One region of the Proteus sp. MB838 genome, then DNA from elsewhere that is predicted to be linked to it. Evidence: predicted binding sites of a transcription regulator. Region 1 holds the regulator's gene; the other holds the start of a gene.

What was found. The regulator PurR, encoded in region 1, represses purine synthesis genes. The targets are predictions, from matches to a motif close to CANGCAAACGTTTGCNTG.
Region 2: the regulator PurR is predicted to act here: its motif matches at 1,242-1,259, upstream of rbsD (D-ribose pyranase).

The regions. Positions count from the first base shown of each region.
Region 1 covers NZ_BAABMO010000023.1:60,385-63,820, forward strand. The annotation lists gene punC (purine nucleoside transporter PunC) at 1-26, opposite strand, end outside; gene punR (DNA-binding transcriptional activator PunR) at 146-1,048, shown strand; gene purR (HTH-type transcriptional repressor PurR) at 1,058-2,083, opposite strand; gene cydH (cytochrome bd-I oxidase subunit CydH) at 2,352-2,435, shown strand; gene sodB (superoxide dismutase [Fe]) at 2,570-3,148, opposite strand; gene ACYUCW_RS11460 (sulfite exporter TauE/SafE family protein) at 3,388-3,436, opposite strand, start outside.
Region 2 covers NZ_BAABMO010000016.1:18,974-22,409, reverse strand. The annotation lists gene dxs (1-deoxy-D-xylulose-5-phosphate synthase) at 1-930, shown strand, start outside; gene rbsD (D-ribose pyranase) at 1,271-1,690, shown strand; gene rbsA (ribose ABC transporter ATP-binding protein RbsA) at 1,698-3,206, shown strand; gene rbsC (ribose ABC transporter permease) at 3,208-3,436, shown strand, end outside.

The DNA.
Region 1 (3,436 bases):
GATTGTGTGGAATTCTTTAAAGTCATTTTAATTTTCTATGTTATGTGATGTAAAACATTTTATATATTGTAGCTAAGAGTGATTTTACTTGTGAAACGGGAATATTTGGTTAATGCTGTGAAAAAAATTCAAAGGAATACATATTATGTGGTCAGAATACTCGCTAGAGGTCGTTGATGCTGTCGCTAGAACGGGGAGTTTTAGCTCAGCCGCTCAAGAATTGCACAGAGTACCCTCCGCGGTGAGTTACACCGTGAGACAATTAGAAGAATGGCTTGCCGTTCCTTTGTTTGAACGCCGGCATCGTGATGTTGAATTAACCGATGCGGGTAAGATCTTTATTAAAGAAGCCCGTTCTGTTATCAAAAAAATGAATGACACTCGTCATATGTGCCAGCAAGTCTCAAATGGCTGGCGGGGGCAGTTTAGCATTGCCGTGGATGGTATTGTCAAACCGGCTAGAACACAGCAACTTATTCTGGACTTTTATCGCCATTTTCCTGATATCGAACTCTATGTTTATCCTGAAGTTTTTAACGGTGTCTGGGATTCATTAGTGAACGGGCGTGTTGATTTGGCTATTGGTGCCACCAGAGCTTCACCTATTGGTGAACGTTATAGTTTTAAAGATATGGGCTTTATGCCGTGGCGATGTGTGTGTCATGCTGATCATCCTCTTGCAAGCGCGGCACATCCTTTAACCGATGATGAGTTACGGCCTTATCCTAGTTTATGTTTAGAAGATACCTCACGTAGTTTACCAAAACGAGATACTTGGGCATTAAATAATCAGCGCCGAATGATAGTGCCTTCATGGGATATGGGGCTTGAGTGTTTATTAGCAGGATTATGTGTTGGTATGGTGCCTTGGCACCGAGCGGAGCCATTAATCGAACAAGGTAAGTTGGTTACCCTTACCTTAGTACAACCCTTGCCAGACAGTCCGTGCTGTCTAACATGGGTTGATAAAAGCGAATCGCCGGCATTAACTTGGCTATTAGATTATCTAGGCGATAGCCAAACCTTAAATGAGGAATGGCTTCGTTAATGAAGGGGATCAGCGGCGATAATCAATAAATGGACCATCGGCAACAGAGCGACGTTCTACTAGACGCGGGTGTACTTCGATAGTTTGTGCATCCTCGCGTTTATTCACAATACGGTCGAGTAACATGGAAAAAGCCATTTGTCCTAAACGCTCTTTCGGCTGGTGAACCGTGGTTAAAGCTGGTGTGAAATAGCGTGCATTACGGATATTGTCGTAGCCGACAATGGAAATATCGGCAGGAACACGTAATCCTAACTCATCAGCTGCACATATTGCTCCCATAGCCATAACATCACCGCCACAAAATACGGCAGTAGGGCGTTGTTTTTGATTGAGCATTTGGGTCATGGCTTTGTAACCAGATTCAGGTTCAAAGTCACCTTGTACAATCCACTCTTCTTTTACCGTAATTTTCGCTTCTTCCATGGCTTTTAAAAAGCCCTGTAAACGACCGCCTCCGGTATTTCGCTCTAGAGGGCCGGGGATAATACCAATATCACGATGACCTCGTTCAATAAGATAACGACCGGCTATATAGCCACCATGGAATGCGTTATCAATAATGGTATCAGTAAAGTCACCGCGGGCTTTTCCCCAGTCCATGACGACCATCGGAATATTACGATAACCTTCTAAGAGAGAAAGAAGATGATCGGGATATTCTGAACACATGACTAATAAACCATCAACACGTTTTTGTGCCAACATAGCTAAATAAGCTTTTTGTTTATCAAGATTATTATGTGAATTACATAAAATTAGCGTGTAGCCTTTGCTATAACAACTATTTTCAACAGCTTCAATCACTTCAGCAAAGTAAGGTGCTTCACTGGACGTGGCTAATAAACCAATGGATTTAGTGTGATTGACTTTTAAACTACGTGCGACAGCACTCGGCGAATAATTTAATTCTTTTATCGCAGCCCAAACTGCCGCTCTTGTGTTCTCAGCAACAAAACGAGTTTTGTTGATCACATGAGAAACAGTCGTGGTTGATACGCCTGCGCGTTTTGCCACGTCTTTTATTGTTGCCATGGTGTGGAAAACTCCTGACCTTCATTGGTCTCTTTTAATTCATTTTATGGTTTAACTGCCAGTATAGTCATATATAGGGCAAACACTGGCAATAATTTAGCGATTAGCTGTGAATTTTGTATGATCTAGCTCAAAAGTGAAAGTATTAATCAATGTTATAAATTGTGCTCTAGTCGCTATTTTAGCAAAACTTGATATGTAATAATAATTAACCATGACAAGATTATGGTTTAATCTGAGTATTATAATCATTTTGAGGGAGAAATAGATGGATACGGATCTGAAATTTGGTTTAAGTACCGCAGTAGCAGCACTGGTTATGATCGTAATATATGCAAGTTTATTGTTTTGATTGTTAATTGCTAATTATTTGCTTAAATTTTAGCTATCCAAAGTGAGCAATCAAATATATCAATATAACAAAGGGCACTAGGCCCTTTGTTATTAGATTATCAAAAATGGTTTTCCCATCTCTGAAACAGTCAATTAAGCAAGATTTGCTTCAACAAATGACCAGTTAACCAGTGCCCAGAACTCTTCTAAGTATTTCACACGTGCATTACGATAGTCGATGTAGTAAGCGTGCTCCCAGACGTCAACAGTTAACAGTGGTTTATCTTCGCCAGAAACAGGTGTTGCAGCGTTAGATGTATTAACAATAGCTAATGAGCCATCTGCTTTTTTCACTAACCAAGTCCAACCTGAACCAAAGTTTTTTGCAGCTGCATCATTAAATTGTTTTTTGAACTCTTCAAAAGAGCCAAACGCTTTATTGATTGCTTCTGCAATTTTACCTGTTGGTGCACCGCCTGCGTTTGGTGCTAAGCAATTCCAGTAGAATGTATGGTTCCAAACTTGAGCGGCATTATTGAAAATACCACCTTCAGTAGTTTTGATGAGCTCTTCTAAAGATTTATTTTCTAAATCAGTACCTTTAACCAAGTTATTTAAGTTGGTTACGTAAGTTTGGTGGTGTTTGCCGTAGTGGTATTCTAATGTTTCTTTAGAGATATGTGGCTCAAGAGCATCTAACGCATAAGGTAATTTTGGTAATTCGAAAGACATTGCGTACTCCTTTATCCTATCATTTTCGGGTTTTGTGCCTTAAACCATTCCATCTAATTCAACTGAATTGATAAAATGAGGCAAATGAACTCACTAAGTTGTTACTATTTTGCTAATTATTTTAACAAAAATTCATTGAAATAACAGCTAAATATCTTTTATCTATTAGTATAGAACATATAGATTAGTTATATTGATAAGAGTATCTCTCACTAAGATAGAGGTAAAGTGTTAAAACACTATCCCAATATCAGGGTATATAACATTTTAGTCATGACGATTAATAAG
Region 2 (3,436 bases), on a different contig from region 1:
AATGCACGCCCGACGTTTTCAAAAATTTTTGGGGACTGGTTATGTGAAGAAGCCGCCACTGATGAAAAGTTAATGGCAATCACCCCTGCTATGCGTGAAGGCTCTGGTATGGTGCGCTTTTCTAAAGAGTACCCCGCACAATACTTTGATGTCGCAATTGCGGAGCAACACGCCGTCACCTTCGCTGCTGGATTAGCCATTGGTGGTTATAAGCCGATCGTGGCTATTTACTCCACCTTCTTACAACGCGCTTATGATCAAGTGATCCACGATGTGGCTATCCAAAAACTCCCGGTACTCTTTGCTATCGATCGTGGTGGCATTGTTGGTGCGGATGGTCAGACCCACCAAGGAGCTTTTGATCTCTCTTTCTTACGCTGTATCCCTAATATGATTATTATGGCACCTAGCGATGAAAATGAGTGTCGCCAAATGTTGCACACAGGTTACCATTATCAAGAAGGGCCTGTCGCTGTACGTTATCCTAGAGGATCAGGGGTTGGTGCGCTATTACAACCGCTGAGCGAACTTCCTATAGGAAAAGGTATTATTCGTCGCCAAGGTAAAAGTATTGCAATTTTAAACTTCGGAACCTTATTACCCGAAGCCTTAGATGTTGCAGAAAAACTGGATGCAACAGTTGCAGACATGCGCTTTATCAAACCACTAGATAAAGAACTGATCCTTTCTCTTGCCAAACAACACGACATACTGGTCACCTTAGAAGAAAATGCCATTATGGGTGGCGCAGGTAGCGGCGTTAACGAGTTATTAATGCAAGAGCGTTGTTTAGTGCCCGTACTCAATTTAGGGTTACCTGATCTTTTTGTGCCACAAGGTGGACAAGAAGAGATCAGAGCCGATTTAGGACTTGATGCAACAGGCATTGAAAAATCGATTAAAGCTTATCAGGCTCATTCTTTGAGCTAATATTTCAAAAGTCTCTCTTGCTTGTAAAGCCGGAGAGACTATTGATAAGGTTAATAAATTCTGACTTTATTTTCTTGTAAAAACTGCCCTTATTTCTTTTCTTTTTTAATTATTTTCAAATCTTGTTAAAGATCACTTTTTAATGAAATTAACTGTAATTTATCAATTTTAAAATTAAATCCATTCAGCGTTAATTGATTCAATCAGTTAGATTTTTCCTTTTTTCTTTCCTTTAACGAAACGTTTCGATCACCTTCACAATATAAATAAATCCAACTTGTTTTCCTATTTTCATTTCCTACTATGTAGAACAGCGAAACGTTTCGCTGAGGAGGCAAAGATGAAAAAAGGTGTATTACTTAATAGTTCAATTTCTAGCGTAATTGCACGTTTAGGACATACTGACAAAATAACGATTGCAGATGCTGGATTACCCATACCCTCCTCTGTTGAGCGTATCGATCTTGCTTTAACTCAGGGGATCCCTGACTTTATGTCAGTGTTACAAACGATCACCCATGAAATGCAAGTCGAAGCCGTTATGCTTGCCATAGAAATTAAAAATATAAACCCACTTCTTTTTAGTGGGATAACCCGTTATTTGCATTTATTAGAACAACAACAAAAAAAACCTATCGAGATCATTTATGTCACTCATGAAGAATTTAAAACACAACTTCCAGATAATAAAGCGGTGATAAGAACAGGTGAATGCTCTCCTTATGCCAATATCGTGCTGTTTTCTGGTGTGACTTTCTGAGGCCAATATGGAAGCATTACTTGAATTAAAAAATATTGATAAATCATTTCCAGGCGTAAAAGCATTATCTGGTGCGACGTTACGAATTTATCCTGGCCGAGTGATGGCACTTGTTGGTGAAAATGGCGCAGGTAAATCCACACTAATGAAAGTGCTAACAGGTATCTACCAAAAAGACGCAGGTGAAATTATTTATCAAGGGGAACGTTGCTCTTTTAATGGTCCTAAGTCTTCTCAAGAAGCCGGAATAGGTATTATCCATCAAGAACTCAATCTTATCCCTGAATTAACCATTGCAGAAAATATCTTTTTAGGTCGCGAGTTTACCCGTGCATTTGGTGCCATTGATTGGAAAAAAATGTATGCAGAAGCGGATAAATTACTTGCTCGCTTAAACCTTCCTTATCGCAGTCATCGCTTAGTTTCTGAATTATCCATTGGTGATCAGCAAATGGTTGAAATTGCCAAAGTACTCAGTTTTGGCTCTAAAGTGATTATTATGGATGAACCGACAGATGCATTGACAGACACCGAAACTCGCTCTCTGTTTAGTGTGATAACTGAATTAAGAAATCAAGGTTGTGGCATTGTCTATATCTCACATCGATTAAAAGAAATTTTTGATATTTGTGATGATGTCACTGTGTTGCGCGATGGTCAATTTATTGGCGAAAAGCCCGTTTCTTCACTACAAGAAGAGACACTTATTGAAATGATGGTAGGCCGTAAATTAGAAGATCAATACCCTCGCATCCATATTCCTGCAGGAAAAACTAAACTTAATGTCTCTCACTTAAGTGGTGCAGATATACATGATGTCAGCTTTTCCCTACATGAAAATGAAATTTTAGGTATTTCAGGGTTAATGGGCGCAGGCCGTACTGAATTAATGAAAATGATTTACGGTGCATTGCCAAAAACACAAGGTAGCGTGGCGTTAGAAGGTAAAATTTGTCAGATCAAAAAGCCTGCAGATGCACTTGCCCAAGGTATTGTTTATATCTCTGAAGACAGAAAACGCGATGGTTTAGTGCTAGGTATGTCAGTAAAAGAGAATATGTCACTGACGGCGCTACCTTATTTTAGTCGCACTATGGGGATCTTAAATCATAAAGAAGAGCAATTAACTGTCAGTGACTTTATTAAATTGTTCAACATAAAAACCCCGTCCATCAATCAGATCATTGGTTTTTTATCAGGCGGTAATCAGCAAAAAGTCGCTATTGCTCGCGGACTAATGACTCGTCCTAAAGTGCTTATTCTTGATGAGCCTACCCGCGGTGTCGATGTGGGGGCGAAAAAAGAGATTTACCAATTAATTAATAAGTTTAAACAAGAGGGATTAAGCATCATTTTGATCTCTTCAGAAATGCCAGAGGTAATGGGAATGAGTGACCGCATTTTAGTTATGCATGAAGGTCGTATCAGCGGTGAGTTTTCTGCCAATAATGTCACACAAGAGATGCTAATGGCGGCGGCTGTTGGTAAACAATATGGTGCTACAGTAGGAGTTTGAGATGAGTACAAAATCAATACCAGCGTCAAAACGATGGTTCTCTAAGGCTTGGTTATTAGAACAAAAATCACTCATTGCCTTATTGTTGCTTATTGTCGTGGTTTCAACACTCAGCCCGAATTTTTTTACCTTAAATAATATTTTTAACATCCTACAACAAACCTCTGTTAACGCGATTATGGCTGTGGGTATGACATTAGTCATTTTAACTTCTGGTATCGATTTATCGG